Regions from separate parts of the Aerococcus urinae genome, predicted to be linked through region 1. Evidence: riboswitches for the same ligand, from Rfam matches in the RefSeq annotation. Region 1 holds a riboswitch; the other holds the start of a gene.
What was found. Region 1 has a riboswitch for thiamine pyrophosphate ahead of AWM73_RS02430 (LuxE/PaaK family acyltransferase). Riboswitches for the same ligand answer to the same signal wherever they lie in the genome.
Positions count from the first base shown of each region.

Region 2: it holds a riboswitch for thiamine pyrophosphate, as region 1 does, so the genes downstream of both, AWM73_RS00160 (hydroxyethylthiazole kinase) here and AWM73_RS02430 (LuxE/PaaK family acyltransferase) in region 1, are expected to answer to the same signal.

Region 1 covers NZ_CP014161.1:549,093-557,114, reverse strand. Annotated here, with positions in the region: gene AWM73_RS02440 (SDR family oxidoreductase) at 1-516, opposite strand, end outside; gene AWM73_RS02435 (acyl-CoA reductase) at 537-1,955, opposite strand; gene AWM73_RS02430 (LuxE/PaaK family acyltransferase) at 1,948-2,985, opposite strand; TPP riboswitch at 3,047-3,132, opposite strand; gene rpmG (50S ribosomal protein L33) at 3,527-3,682, opposite strand; gene AWM73_RS02420 (penicillin-binding transpeptidase domain-containing protein) at 3,791-5,911, opposite strand; gene AWM73_RS02415 (YfhO family protein) at 6,095-8,022, shown strand, end outside.
Region 2 covers NZ_CP014161.1:22,128-30,149, reverse strand. Annotated here, with positions in the region: gene adhE (bifunctional acetaldehyde-CoA/alcohol dehydrogenase) at 1-1,989, opposite strand, end outside; gene thiD (bifunctional hydroxymethylpyrimidine kinase/phosphomethylpyrimidine kinase) at 2,388-3,836, opposite strand; gene AWM73_RS00160 (hydroxyethylthiazole kinase) at 3,823-4,662, opposite strand; TPP riboswitch at 4,820-4,918, opposite strand; gene apf (aggregation-promoting factor) at 5,310-6,008, opposite strand; gene nadC (carboxylating nicotinate-nucleotide diphosphorylase) at 6,324-7,199, opposite strand; gene AWM73_RS00145 (hypothetical protein) at 7,486-8,022, shown strand, end outside.

The DNA of each region.
Region 1 (8,022 bases):
TTTCGTATAACCAACAATGCCGGCCTTAGTAGTGATGTAATCCGCATAGGGGACAACAGGATCAGCAACCAAATTAGATACCATATTAATGATACTGCCTGAATTATTTTTCATCATAGTGTCTAAAACCGCTTGGGTGAGTAGACAAGTTGCTTTTAAGCCCCCTTCCAGCTGCCTTTGATAGTCTTCCCAAGAAAGCTGCCAAACTTTCTTCCTTTTCTCGGCATCGAATTGAAAAGGAGAAAAGACATTATTTACTAAAACGTCAAGACGACCGAAATTATCTAATACTTTTTTAACAACTTGATGAACCCCTTCTTGTTTTGTAACATCTCCCTTAGCGAGAAGAGCTTGAACGCCTTGAGAGGTACAATATTCTGCCACCGCTCTTGCTTGTTCTTCACTTTTGCGATAATTAATGACGACATTAGCGCCTGCTTTGGCAAATCCTTTTGCTATTGCAGCCCCAATTCCTCGACTTGATCCACTAATGAAAACAACTTTTCCAGCCAGCAAATTACTCACTCCTTCATTTTCTAATCTCTATAGGAATTCCAGCGTTCAGAATCTCTAAGAGAAGCTGAGTCAATATCTACTATTCGAACCAATTCTCTTAGTAGGGAATAACCATCAGAATTCCAAGCTGGATGCACTTGCATCATCGCAGATAGACTCGTTACGCGAGTAACCCCTAATTTTCCCCAATGGTTAGCCATTTTAAATAAACTTTCTGTAGGAGCTGCTACCCCTACGCTCTGTAAAATGGATAATTTATTCACTAGTAAATTATCAATATCCTCCCATTGATCTACAGCAATCACTTGTATCACGCGAGACAATGGCGAAGGGCTAAAAGTCAATGCTTGGCTATAAGTCACTAGCCAATTCTCAGGGTGAGCTGGGAAGATCTCACACCCTCCCTGCCATTCGATTTTTTCGCGCCACTGAGATCGTAAGTAAGCTTCTTCGAGCGATAACTTTCTGAGTGGATAACGCTTTTCATAAGCTCTTAATTCTCCTGCTAACATAAGGGCAAATTCTCTGGGAGAAACTTGACCTCCTCCTTCCACAAAATAAATCTGAGGGGAATAGCATCCTTGTTGATCATAATAAACTACCGCTTTAGCTGCTTCATGGACGATATGATTTACCTTTTCAGCATTTAATACTTGATGATGAATCACGCCAAAACTCAATTTATTCCCAAAGCTAATAAAGTGACTTGCTGGTGATAGCTTGGCTTGAATAGCTGCCATGGTTTGATTATTTCCATAAGCAAGAACACAATCAGACGAGTCAATCAAGGTTTGTTCACGCTCCTCATCTCCTCCCTGCCAGGAAAGGATGGCTAATTTATTAGCCAATTTAGGCTCAATTCGAATCAGCAATTGACAAAATAAGCCAATAAAACTCGGTTCACTAGAAGATACTTTTCCAATCAGCTTTCCTTTCACTAATAAATTAGCGACTAAACTCCATAATGGTAAGGCAGGCACATTCCCTGCCCATATATGCGCACACATTTGTGGAGCAAAAGCGCGACTATATCCCCCATGCATTCTGGGCACAAATTCTTCTAAAATATTAGGATTTTCAAAATTTTCAGCTAGCCAGCGCCTGAGTTCATGTTTCCTAAAATTCAATAAAAATTTAGTCAGAGCTAAGCGTAGAATTTCTGAATCATAGCCGGTAATAATAGGAAGTATTTTTTCATATTTCTTTCTAAGGGAATTCTGGCGATCTAATAAACAAAGGATCGCCTTATCTATAGCAGCTATGATCTCTGTTAAACTAATTTCAGAGCTATCGTTTTTCATGCGTTCTATCATTATTTTTAACTGTTCAACATTAGGAGCTGGGACTTGGATACGAATTGAATCAAATATCAGTTCACGGTTTTCAATAGCAAGATCATTTACTATAGGCGGCAAATAGCCACAGTTTATATTAATCATGGTGACCCTCTAACCAATCTTTAGCTGCTATCGAGCAGCCCTTAGGCTCTCCATTTTTTACCCGTCCCAATAACTCAAAACCACATCCATGGTCAATGGCTAAGTCTCCTGTTTGAATAGCAGGGACAGAATTAATATTTGCTAAATCAATATGAACGAGTAAACCTGGTTTCCCTTGCTCAACCTCTAGACCCGTCGCGGGGTCAATGATTTTATATTTTATCCAATGCGGCCCTCGTTTTAATAGCACTTTATCAAAAGCAAACTGGGTATAATATTCTGTGGATAATTCTGTCATACCATACATATTCACCGGATTTGTTCTTACCGGAAAAACCGAAAGTAGCTTTTGATAAAAAGTATCTAGCTGATAAACCTTAGAGAAATTTTTGAACCCCCCAGTATCAAATAATAGACTATCCGGATGGATCGGAAGCACTTCTCCTTGGCTTAAGGCTTCAAACAAGTGGACGAAACTATAGCTAGCTCCTAAAATAATTACTGGTTGCTTTTGATGCGCCATTAGCCATTCTTTTAAAGCAGCGACTTCTAGGCCTTTCTCAGTGATAAAATGCATGGAATCCGGCTGACCATTAGCCTTCAATATTTCTAAATAGTGAGCCAGTGAAGAATTAGGCATCTCTTCTTCATTAGGAAAAAGAATTGCCGTAGGTAAAGATTTATCAGTGACATACTGCTTGAAACCTAACAAGGCAGACAAATCATAAATTTCTAGATCTTTATGATAGTGTTTTCCACTGATTCCTGTCGTCGTCCCGCTTGTCATAAATATACGCGAACATTGTTCATGTGGTGTTGCACTCAGAAATGCATTTTTAAAGGCGTCGGTTGACACTGCCGGGATGTCCTTCCAATGACGTACTTGTCTTATCCCTACAGCTCTTCTTTGACAGAATTGCTGATAATCTTGATTATGTTTATATAAATATTCAAATAAAAGTAGAGCCATATCATTAAAATTTTCTTTTTCTTCGGGATGCTCTATAAAATGTTTAATAATCTTTTTCATTTTTCCCTCCTACAACATAAAAAGGCCACTATCCTCTTGAGTTCAAGATGACAGTAGCCTTCTCCCGTTGAATAGATTTCCCTACGCAATAACTTGATCAGGTTCTACGGGTATATTCTCAGCCATCCGGCACCCCGAATCTCAATTCACATAAATTTTATCATAGCGCTTACATAGCATCAATATGTATGGCTTTTTTTAATGATTTCATAAAAAATGACTTGTAAGGAGGAAAGTGTGCTAAAAGTAGAAAAGCCCTGATATTCATTGAAGGAATTATGTGCGATAGACTTTCGATGCCTTCCCTAGTTAATTCAACTAGCTCAGGTCAGACTTTTGCAAGCTATTTCGATTAGAAATTTTTTAAAAAGAGGCTGGAAAGTTTTCCAGCCCCTTTTCACTATATCAATGTCTAAAAAGAAAATGTCATTCTAAAAGCAATCTCAGCCTTAACTGAATAAGAACTTCCAACGAATATCAGCAAATCGAGTGATAGTCTGAAGACTATCGGTACATTCTCTTTTTAGCAATAGAAATATTTCTATTTTTTAACTTCTCTAAATAAGCATACTTTACGTAATTTTGGACTATATTTTTTTAATTCAATACGGTCAGGGTTGTTACGACGATTTTTTTCTGTTAAGTAAATGCGTTCGCCCTTAAGTTCCGTATTTTCTAAAAGAATGTTAATACGCATTATTTTCCCTCCATCAGATCAATAATTTATCATAGATTTTTAATCATACCTTAAAAGTCTACCATAGTTCTCAGTGCTTTTCAAACTTTTTATAAAAATGCCCTGGAATTATTTTTTATGGTAATAGGCATCTAAGACCTTGTGACCAACAACCTCTGCTGTCTTATCAAAGGCCGAAGCACTGATTTCTGGAATGACTACCGATAAGGCAATCTTAGGTTGTTCGTAAGGCGCGTAAGAAACAAAGGTTGAGTTAATTATCCCTTCGGTCCCTGTTTCCGCCGTACCAGTTTTAGCAGCAATAGTCACCGGGAAGCCTCTAAATTCATTATATGAGAGACCTTGCGGATGGTTGGCTGCTGACCAGAAACCTTGTTGAATTCGTCCCAGTTCTTCTGGACTTAACTGTACGGCATTCAACAATTTAGGTTGGTTTTGATACACCACTTGAGGGGTGTCAGACTCATGCTCACCATTTTCTCTGAGCACTTGTTTAAGCACATGGCTGGCATAGCGTTTACCACCGTTAGCGATAGTTGCGACATATTGGTTCAATTGCATAGGCGTATAGGTATCATATTGACCAAAAGCCAAGTCAATATAGTTACCAGGGTTACCCCCTTCACCTTCCAGACCAGTCACTTCATTTTGTAGGTCAATGCCGGTCGAGCTTCCTAAACCAAATTGATGGTAAAAATTACGCAACTTATTACCCGTTTCTGGATCTAAACCAGCCAAGGACATCCCTGCTTCATAATTGGGTAAGCCCCCGATAGCCATGGCAGTCCGGATCATATAGACATTGGAAGACCTTGCCAGAGCCATGACATCATTAATAGGAACGGGGCTAGTATTGTGGGCTGCCCACCAGGAAGCCTTCCTTGGTGTCCCAGTAAAGTAAAGCGGTTGGTCAATAAAGATATTTTCTTGCCCCGGTTTTAAAACGCCATAATGGTAACCGGCCCCAACTGTGGCTCCTTTGACGGTAGATCCCATGGTAAAGGATGAATTAATGGTTCCCAGGGCATCGTCAATGATTTCGCCATGTTCGTTCCGGTATTTACCAGCCATGGCCAGGATCTCCCCATTATTAGGGTCACTGGCTACCACATAGATGGAATTATTTTTACCGGTACTTGAGCCGTGCAGGTAGCCCTCCAAAATTTCTTCAATTTTCTTTTGAAAATCAGTATCAATGGTCAGTTGAACGGTATTGCCCATCGAGCCAGGATAAGCCTTGTCGGTTCTCACGACCTCGCCTCTTTGGTTAATTTCAGTTTCGTACTTGGTCTTGGCACCATGCAGGGTATCTTCATGCATGGCTTCCAAGTAAGACTTACCGACCCGGTCATTGCGGGCATAACCTTGGGCCAGGTAGTATTCAGCCTTATCACTCGGCAGTCCCTCTTCTTCAGAAGTCACGCTACCGATTACTGAGCGGAGTAAGTCTTTTTGTGGATATTCTCTACGCCAATCCATGGTGGTATTGACCCCAGGCATTTCATTACTATGCTCACTGACCAGGGCAATTTCTTCATTGGAGACATCCTTGTTTTTAATCAAGGTTGGTGTGAGGGCGTAGGCCCCATTCATGCGCTTATAAATCAGAACCGCTTCGAGATCATCCCCAGAAAAATTGATATCCTCTTCAGAGACATAGGATAATTGCTTCTCGTACAGTTCACTATCCCTTAGCCGCAAGTCTTCTTCTGACATCCGCTCATTTAAGCGGTCTTGATTGCTGGCAATCCAATAATCCTTTCGGTCTCGCTCTGTGACTTCCCCAGTATCCAAATGAATAAAACTGGCTAATTTCCGGGCAGTCTTGGCCATATCTTCCCCCGTGACATTGGGGCCTCGGGTGTAATTAATGGCTTGGAGTCCCTCGTTATCCACCAACATCTTATGGTTACGGTCCACAATATAACCTCTAGGAACACTTTCTTCAGACATATTCTTTTCAGTCATATGGACCAGTTCTTGGAAGGCTTGACCATTAACAACCTGTAAGTAGCCTAAGCGGAAGATAAGCAGAGCAAATAAAATAAATACAATATAAAGTAAAATGTTTAGCCGATTCAAGTAATTATGCCAATGGGGCGATTTCCGCCGTAAAGTTTTGGAATTAACTTGGGCTTGTTTTTCTCTCCCCTTGTGCTTAGCTGACTTATCAAAGTCATGCGACATGCCTTCACCTACTTTCTTTTTCTTATCGTCATTAAGTGCCAACACTCACTTTCTAAAAAGCAAGTCACCTATCATTATAATCGATTTCTATGATTTTGTCTGACTGAAAGTAGACTTTTATAAATTCTTTGAAAGATCTCTTGACCTGGCCATGTTCTGATAAATTAATTTGTGCTAAGCTAAGGTGAAATCAAGCATCTTTAAGGAGTTAGCACGGTGTCTTTAATGAAGAATTTTTCCAAAATGAATGCAGTTAAACGGTCGCTCTTATTAGCGGCAGGCCTCCCAGTTTTAATCCTGGTCTTTATTTACCTGTTTCAGGGTATCTTTCCCTTTGGCAATCAGACGATTTTAACTGTGGACTTAGGCCAGCAATATATTGATTTCTTCCAATATTACCGGGAGACCCTGCTAGGCAATTGGCAGCAAATCTTCTACTCTTTCCAAAAGGGAATGGGAGGAGAGATGGTAGGAACTTGGACTTATTATTTAATGAGTCCCTTTAACCTCCTACTCCTCCTCTTTCCCCAAAAAGCCCTCCCCATAGCCTGTGTCTGCCTGGTCCTAGCCAAGAGCGCTGCTGCTAGTACCAGTTTTCTCTGGCTACTTTACAAAAATTATGGCGACCACGGCCCCTTGACCATCAGCTTTGCCTGTTTCTATAGTTTAATGGGCTATTTTTCCGCTAACCAACTCAATATCATGTGGTTAGATGGCCTGGTTTTTTTGCCTTTAATCATCCTAGGCATCCTAGACCTTATCCACCACAAAAGGAGCACTTATTATATCATTAGCCTGGCTCTCTTATTGATAGCCAATTATTATATCGGTTATATGGTTTGTCTTTTTGCTGTGCCCTTCTTTCTTTATGAACTCTTTGGCGCCCAATTTACCAAGAAGACTAAACAAGCGAGATTCTCATTAAAGCAATATTTTACTATAGGACTGCGCTTTATTTTGTCCTCTTTGGCAGCAGCCGGACTAGCGGCTTTCACCCTTATTCCGACCTACTTTGCCCTGGCTCAAAGTAAAGGCAGCTACCAAGAGCTTCATTTTGACTGGTCCTTTGCCTATCCACTCTGGCAGGTTATCAGCAAACTGGTGGTCGGTCCCTTTAACTTCGACCAAATGCCGGAGGGTTTACCTAATCTCTTTGTCCCTTCCCTGGCTATTTTAGCGGCCCTGGTGTTTTTTCTGCAAAAGCGGTTCAGCTGGCAGGAAAAACTGATGAGCTTTTTGGTCTTAGCTTTCTTACTCTTATCCATGAATGTTAAAGCCCTAAATTTAATTTGGCATGGTTTTCAGTATCCCATCTGGTACCCCTACCGTTTTTCTTTTGTCTTTTCCTTTTTCCTCCTTTACCTAGCTTATCGGACTTTAAGGCAAGTAGAGCCTCTAGGCAATCAGCCAGCCATTGTGACCCTGTGCCTGGTTGGATTATCCACCCTAACCTTGGCCTTACACTACCAAGATTTTTCTTATATTAGTCCTAATACCCTACTTTTCTCAACGATAGCTTTTGTGTTTAGTTTTTTTGGCCTTTACTATCTCAGTCATTCCAGTAAGAAAATGGCTCCCTTGCTACTCTTGTCTGCCTTGGCTTTGATTGAGAGCATGACCAATACTGCTTTAACCTTAAACTCTATTTCTTACCTTAACTATGACAGCTATGCCCAGTATTTAGAAGTCAGTCAACCGCTTTTAACTCGTTTGCAGGACGATTCCGGCGAGGATTTCTACCGCATTGCTAAGACCTTTCAACGGACTAAAAATGACCCCATGCAATTGTCCTACTATGGATTAGACCATTTTAATTCAACCATTGAAAGATCGACCACCGAACTTTTTAAAGCTTTGGGCCAACCGACAACCACTGGTTCAGTCAATTACTCGAATGGCAGCCTGGTCACCGATAGCCTCTTTAATGTCAGATATCTGATCAATAGCCAAGTCCAAAGCCAAAAAGAGGTCGAAGATAAGGCCTATGAGCGCCGCTTAGTTAGCCATCGCCCCGATTTTAACCATTATCCTTTAGTTGACCAGGTCCAAGGTTTTTCGGTTTTTAAGAACCCTTACGCCCTGTCGCTCGGCTTTCTGGTCGATGAAGCCATCAGTCAAATGGACTTGAAGCCTGACCAACCGATCGATAACCA
Region 2 (8,022 bases), 530 kb from region 1:
CATCCCGGTAGCGGCAGTCACCCGACTTGGCACCTTTTCGACAAAGCTGGAATCCACAATAGCCACCTTAGGTAAGAGGGCGTAGTCAGCAAGAGGGTACTTCTTATTGTTCTTCTTATCTGAAATGACCGCAAAAGGTGTCACTTCGGAACCGGTCCCTGAGGTGGTTGGAATGGCCACTAATTGGGCTTTTTCACCGAGGGCTGGGAAACGGAAGGCCCGTTTTCTAATGTCCATAAATTTTTGAACCAGGTCGCGGAAGTCAACGTCAGGACGTTCATAGAAGAGCCACATGATCTTAGCGGAGTCCATAACTGATCCCCCACCAATAGCAATAATGGTGTCCGGTTGGAAGGCGCGAATGGCATCAGCACCCGCTTGAACTGTAGAAATATCTGGGTCCGGTTCAATGTTATCGAAGACATCATAGACCACCTTATTTTGCCGTTGTTGGAGTTGATCAATGACTTTTTGGACAAAGCCGAGTTTGGCAATGCCTTTATCAGAAATAATCGATACCCGTTCCACATGGTCTAATTCTTGTAAGTATTTAATGGAATTCTTTTCGAAGTAAACCCGAGGGACTTTAAACCATTGCATGTTATTTTGCCGCTCCCCTACTCGTTTAATATTAATCAAATCTAAAGGTCCCACGTTACCAGCTACGGAGTTATGTCCATAAGACCCACAGCCTAGGGTTAAGGAAGGAATAAAGTAGTTATAAACATCCCCAATCCCTCCAAAGGTTGAAGGCGCATTGACAATGACCCGGGCCACTTTCACCCGTTTGGCGTATTCGATTTCTAAGTCGCGGTTATTGGTATGGATGGCGGCGGAGTGGCCTAAACCGTTGAATTCCACCATAGCTTCGGCCTTAGCCATCCCATCTTCGGTTGTTTCAGCCTTTAAGATGGCAAGGACTGGAGATAATTTTTCCCGGGTTAGCGGTTGGGCAGGACCCACTTCAGGAACTTCTGCTGCTAGGATGACAGTTTCTTCTGGCACTTCAAAGCCAGCTTCTTTAGCAATCCAAACCGCTGATTTCCCGACAATATCGGCATTGAGTTTGGCTTGGTCAACCGCCTCACTATTGGCTTTAGCTCCAAAGCAGAATTCTTCTAAGAGGGCTTTTTCCTTTTGGTTGACAAAGTAAACATGGTAGGACTTCATTTCTTTAATGAAGGCAGGGTAAATTTCTTGGTCAACAATGGCAGCTTGTTCTGAAGCACAGACCATCCCATTATCGAAGGCCTTACTCATGACAATATCATTCACAGCTTGCTTGAGGTTGGCCGTTTTTTCAACATAAGCAGGCACATTCCCTGGTCCCACACCCAAAGCAGGTTTCCCACAAGAATAAGCAGCCTTAACCATGGCAGATCCCCCAGTGGCTAAAATAGTAGCGACATCAGGGTGGTTCATCAGTAAATTGGTGGCTTCCATCGACGCATGTTTTGGATCGATCCATTGGATACAGTTTTCAGGTGCCCCTGCCGCAATGGCCGCGTCACGCACTACTTTGGCCGCATGGATAGAAGATTCCAGGGCTTGGGGGTGGAAGGAGAAGACAATCGGGTTACGGGTCTTCAAGGAAATCAAGGACTTAAAGATTGCTGTCGATGTTGGGTTGGTAGTAGGAACAATCCCACAAATTACCCCGACAGGTTCAGCAATATAGGTTAATCCCTTGGCTTCATCACGGTCGATAATGCCTACTGTTTTCAAGTGACGCATGTGGTTGGTCACATGTTCACAAGCAAATAAATTCTTGGTGGCCTTATCTTCAAAGACACCACGTCCAGTATCTTCAACGGCATGTTTAGCTAAAACCCCATGTTGGTCTAGAGCTGCAATCGATGCCTTAGTAACAATATGGTCGATTTGCTCTTGGTCTAAGGCCATAAAATCTTCTAAGGCCTGTTTAGCCTTAGCCACTGTCTCATCGATAAATTGTGGAATATCTACTTTTTGTTCTTTTCCTTTAGCCATTGTTCTTCCTAACCTTTCGTTTATTTTTAATGACTTTCATCTTTATGGCTATTATGTTAAATTATTCACAATTAAAAAGCAAGTTATTTTTTGTTTTTCTTTTTACCCACAACCGCTTACAATTACTGAAACATTAGTAACTTAACCTTGTAATCGCTTACAAGATTTAAAAGAATATTTTTATATTTTAATTAAAAAGAGAAAATATGTGTTTATTTTCACAATGTTAGATAAAGATATCCTTTTTTAAAAACAGATAGACCCTTTTCTAAATATAAAAAAAAGGCCATGACAAGCTATCATGACCCTTATCGGTGTACAGATACTCTTCCCTTAGTGGTTCTAGCCTGGAAGGGTTTAAAGACTAAAAACTATTGGCTAAGGGAAGCTAAAGCAAATTAATGGTCACTAGGGTAATAAGTCAAGAGGCCAAAGCCATGGTTCAAGGGCCCACTCCCCTGACCTAGATCTAATTGATCTTTAAGAGCTAGGCTGAGATAAGTTTTGGCCCGGGCGATGGCAGTGACTAAGTCATCACCCTTGGCTAGGTTGCTGGCAATGGCACTGGATAGCGTACAGCCGGTGCCATGGGTATTGGGGTTATCGACCCGGTCGCCTTGGAACCAGTGGACTTCGCCAACAGGAGTCACCAGGACATCGTTAGCATCATTAACCCGGTGCCCACCCTTACAGAGGACCGCGACTTGGTAGGTCTGGCTAATTTTTTTAGCGGCCGCTTCCATATCCTTTGCCGAATGGATTTCTTGTCCCGCTAAGACCTGGCTTTCAGGAATATTGGGCGTAATTAAGCTGGCTAGGGGAAATACCTGGTCTGCTAAGACTTGAACTGCTTGGTCTTGGATCAAGTTCGATCCACTAGTGGCTACCATAACGGGGTCTACCACAATGTTTTTAGCTTGGTAGTTTTTGAGGGCCTTAGCAATTTCTTCCACTAAGTCCACCTGGGAAACCATGCCAATCTTGACAGCAGCCGGGGGAATATCCTCAAAGACCGCTTGGAGTTGGCTAGCCAAGGCCTCTGGACTGAGGTCATAGACCCCGGTCACACCCCTAGTATTTTGGGCGGTCACTGAAGTAATAGCACTCATGCCAAAGACTCCATTGGCCTGCATGGTCTTGAGGTCCGCTTGAATACCCGCTCCCCCACTGGAATCTGAGCCGGCAATGGTGAGGACGGCTTGGAGCTTAAAAAGCTTTTCAGCAGCTTTACGGATGGCTTGAGTCGCTTGGTAGGGGGCTTCCGCCTTAAATAAGGCGGAAATCAGAGCCACCCCAGCCAGACCCTGGTCACGTAAATTAGCCATATTATCTAAATTAATCCCGCCAATGCCTACGATAGGAATATTGACCCCTTGGGCAATCGCTCTCAGGGTAGTCAGACTAGTTCCTTGGGCATTGGCCTTAGACTGGGTCGGATAGAGGGCGCCAACTCCCAAATAGTCTGCACCAGCTGCTTGGGCTTTTAGGGCGGCCTCCAAACTCTTAGCCGAAGCCCCGATGATCTTATCAGGACCTAGCAGTTGTCTAGCCTGGTCGACTGGCAGGTCATCTGCTCCGACGTGGAGGCCATCAGCATCCACCGCCAAGGCCAGCTCATAGTCATCATCAATAATAAAGGGGACACCTGCATCTTGGCAGAGCGCTTTGATTGTTTTGGTCAGATCCAGCTTTTCCTCCTGGTCTTTAAAGGGATGGTCCTTCAGACGTAATTGTAAGATCGTGGCCCCGCCCGTTAAGACCTCCTTGACTTGCCGGATTAATTCATCATGGTCAAAGCGGTCGGGGGTAATAGCATAGACCAATAAATCATTTTTATTGAATGGCATACTTGGCTCTCCTTTCTAATTCTTTGGCCTCTAATAAGAAGACCTGGTCAATGACTCGGTTGGAATAAGTAGCATTGCCCTCATAAGGCTGGAGCACTTGGGCAGCGATTTCTCCCGCCACCCCATAGCTAACCATGGCCGCCGTCGTCAGGTAAAAAAGATCTTCTCCCGGATTACCAGCTAAAAAGCTGGCTAAGACGCCGCTTAACTGGCAACCTGATCCCGTATAAGAAGCCATCCAGGGGTGACCATTTTCAATGACTGCCAGCCGTTCGCCATCAGTTACTAAGTCAATCGGGCCTGACATGGCTAGGATAATCCCTTTTTCTAGGGCATAAGCTTTAAAGGCCGGGGCAAAATCAGCCAGGTTAGCCAAGGTCACCTCGTCTCCAGGCCCCAAGTCGACCCCTGATCCTTGGCTTCTTTCAAAGAGGAGGCTACGAATTTCCGAAGCATTCCCCTTTACCGCAGTCACTAGACCTTGGTCAATCAGATCTTGGCAGAGCTTTAATTTAGACGGCATAGCTGCAACTCCCACTGGGTCTAAGACCACGGGATGCTGATCATTTTTCGCTGTGGCAGCGAGGTCTAATAATTCCTGGTTAGGCCTAGGGCTAGCGGCATTTATGAGCAAGAGGTCAGCCGTCTTGACCACATCCTGACTATTAGGTAGGTTATCGGTCATTACGGGACGCCCGCCACTGGCTAGGATCACATTGGCTACATCATGGATGGTGACATAATTATTCAAGACTTGGACCAGCGGGGCCTTGGCCTTGATCTGCTGACTATATTTGGCAAAGGGAATGGTTGTTTTTTTAGGCATTTACTCATCTCTCTTATTCTGTTCAGACTGCATATTTTACCTGCAGGTCTTTTATTTCTAGACAGAAAAAAAGTCCTGCAAAGTATACTCCACTGATTGTACTTTGCAGGACTTCTTATCGTTAGGCTTTACCAAAGCTTGGCTATACCGTACAACGATATTTGAATTCTCACATCCCTACGCAAGTTTTAACTTTCTCAGGTTCAAAGAGTCCAGGTTTCCACCTATCTCAGCAAAAGCACCTCTTGTGAGTACTTTCTAACTATAGCAGAAACCGCTTACCTATTCAAGGCTGACCACTTAGGCCCCCTTTAAAAGCTAAGATAAATAAAAAACTCCAGCCCAGGGAGCCGGAGTTGATTGAGGAGTCTGGGACAAAAGTCTCACACTCTTTTGAAACGTGTTCCAAAAGTCAGCCCTGACGTCCACTTCACGAACTATGTGCGATAGGCTTTCGCCTATCTTCCATAGTTTGTTCCAGTGGTTCAGGGCTCCTTTGACTTTTGTCACACTCTTTTGAAACGTGTTCCAAGCGCAGAGCAAGCGTCCGCTTCAGAAAAAGGCGCTAAATTCTCTTTGAGAATTTAAACGCCTTTTTCTTCCAGCGGTCTTGCTCTTTGACGCGATTGTCACACTCTTTTTCTATCTTAGTACCAACCGTTAGCGTTCCAGAATGCTAGAGCGTTGTCCCATGAACCGTAACGACCGGCTACGTATTGGTCAGCCACACGTTCTTGGTTAGCTGGGGAGTAGTCACCATTTAAGTAAGAAGCGCTTAATTGGTAACGTCCGATGTATTGGCCGTTAGTTGCTGAGTATGAACCACCAGATTCACGTTGAGCAATGATTTCTTTAGCGGATGAAGAAGAACCAGTGTAAGCGCTTTGTGCTGGAGCTGGTGCAGGTGCAGGTGCTGGAGCAGCAGCTGGTGCAGCTTGAACAGTTGCAGGTGCTTGGTAGGTTTGACCAGCAGTTTCATCGACGGTGTAAACTTGAGCTGCTTGACCTTGTTTTTCTACTTCAACTTCATTAACCTTACCTGATTGGTCAGATTTGAAGGTTAATTTAGTTCCTGGGAAGATTAAGTTAGCATTTTCGATGTTGTTGATTTCAGCTAGTTCTTTGGTGTTCACGTCTGCTGCTTGAGCAATAGCGTTTAAGGTGTCACCAGATTTAATGACATAAACTTTTTCGTTGTCATCTAATTTTTGGAAGTCAGCTTTGATTTCTTCAACTGAACGTGCTTGCCATTCAGCTGCGTGTGCTTCAGTCGTTTCCCCAGCAGCAAAACTTACTAAGGCTGATAAAGCGATTGAGGTACCTACTAAAACTTTCTTCATATTCATGTGTAATAAAAATCCTTTCTTATGTGCAAAGTTCATTCTTTTTTCTATTTAATATGATTAAGCATCTTAATCATTCAGATTCATTTTTATCTCTCAACGAGGTCTTTCCCTCGTCGACATGAAATATACTATCATGGCTTCCAGACGAAGAAAAGGGATTTTCTGACTTGTTAAGGCCCTTTAATTACTTTGACATTTTAAAAGGATTTTCTGAAACATTTCTGTCGCCTTGTAACCTTGCTGTAACAAAAGTCAAGACCAAGCTTTATTTATTGGTTTTAGACATCAAGGATTTCTGCCTCAGGAGGTCCAGTCCTATTCGCTAACTTTCAGATGTTTGAGGGACAAATCTAAGATTCCAGCCGAATGGGTAATGGCCCCACTAGAGATATAGTCAATGGCTAGGTCCTTATAATCTGTGACATTATCCCAGGTAAAGTTTCCTGAAGCTTCTATAATCGCTTGACCGTTAATGATTGCAATGGCTTCCTCCATGGTGTCATGGTCCATATTATCGAGCATAATAATATCGGCTCCCGCTTCCACTGCCGCTCTGACCATGTCCAAATCCTCGACTTCAATTTCAATCTTCTTCACAAAAGGAGCATAGGCCTTAGCCGCTTGGATGGCTGCTTTGACCCCACCGGCTGCAGCAACATGGTTATCCTTGAGCATAATTTGATCAGAGAGTGAGTAACGGTGGTTATAACCGCCCCCTACCCGGACTGCATATTTTTCCAAGGGACGGTAGGCTGGGGTAGTTTTACGGGTATCCAATAGCTTAATGCCACTGCCTTCCAAGGCATCTACAAAACGACGGGTAGCCGTAGCAATCCCACTCATTCTCTGAAGGAAGTTGAGGGCAATCCGTTCGCCACTTAAGAGGGTATTGACGGAGGCCTTGATCACCATCAGAGTCTCTTGGTTCGCCACCCGGTCACCATCTCGAACCCAGCTCTCAAATTGAACCTCAGGATCCAAATGGAAGAAAACCCGCTGGAAGAGATCCAAACCACAAATCACTCCCGCTTCCTTAGCCAAGAGCTCCACCTGGGCCGCTTGCCCTTGATAAATGGCATTGGTCGACAGGTCCTCATAAGGAATATCTTCCTTAAAGGCTAGGGTAATTAATTCATCAATAATATCTTGGTTCAGATTTCTAAAATTAGACACTTGTTTTGGATTAGCCATCACTAACCGCCTCCTCATTCTTTCTATCCTGATTCTCTGACTAGCCACTTTCACTAGCCAAAGAAGGCTGACTTTCCTGAGCCTAAAAAGCCCAAAAAAGCTGATACTGTTTTTACCTATCATACCATAAGCCAAGGCAGCAAAAACCCCTAGTCTTATACGGAAAGTGATCGTTTTAGACAGACTTGACAAAAATAAGGGCTAAGCTTATGATAATTTTTAAATTTTTATCATTATTTGGTTTTATATCGATTATATTAGGACTCATTCTTCAAGGAGGATTACAATGAAAGAAAGTATTTCGGTTAGCAAAAAAAATACGGGTAAAATGACTACCGTAGCCCTATTAACAGCCATCGGTATCATTATCCCTATGATTAGCCCCATTAAAATCGCTTTTGGTCCCTTTTCCTGGACCCTGGGCTCACACATTGCCATTGATATGGCACTCTTTATTTCACCAGCCTCAGCCGCTTTTGTGGCCTTAGCCACCTCATTTGGTTTCTTGATAGCAGGCTTCCCCTTACCAGTGGTCTTCCGGGCGGTTTCCCACCTCTTATTCACCTTAGTAGGGGCCTATACTCTCCAACGGTCCAACCAATTTGTCTTGAACCCTTGGAAAAGAACCCTCTTTAACGCCGGAATTAATAGCTTACACGGGCTCGGGGAAATGATCGTTATCCATTGCTTTGTGACGGCAGGATTAACCAGTTTGGATGGTCAATACGGTTACTGGGCTTCCCTCTTCATTCTCTTCGGCATCTCTTCCCTCTTCCATGGGATGATGGACTTTGAATTGGGTTACCTCTTCCTCAAGTACCTC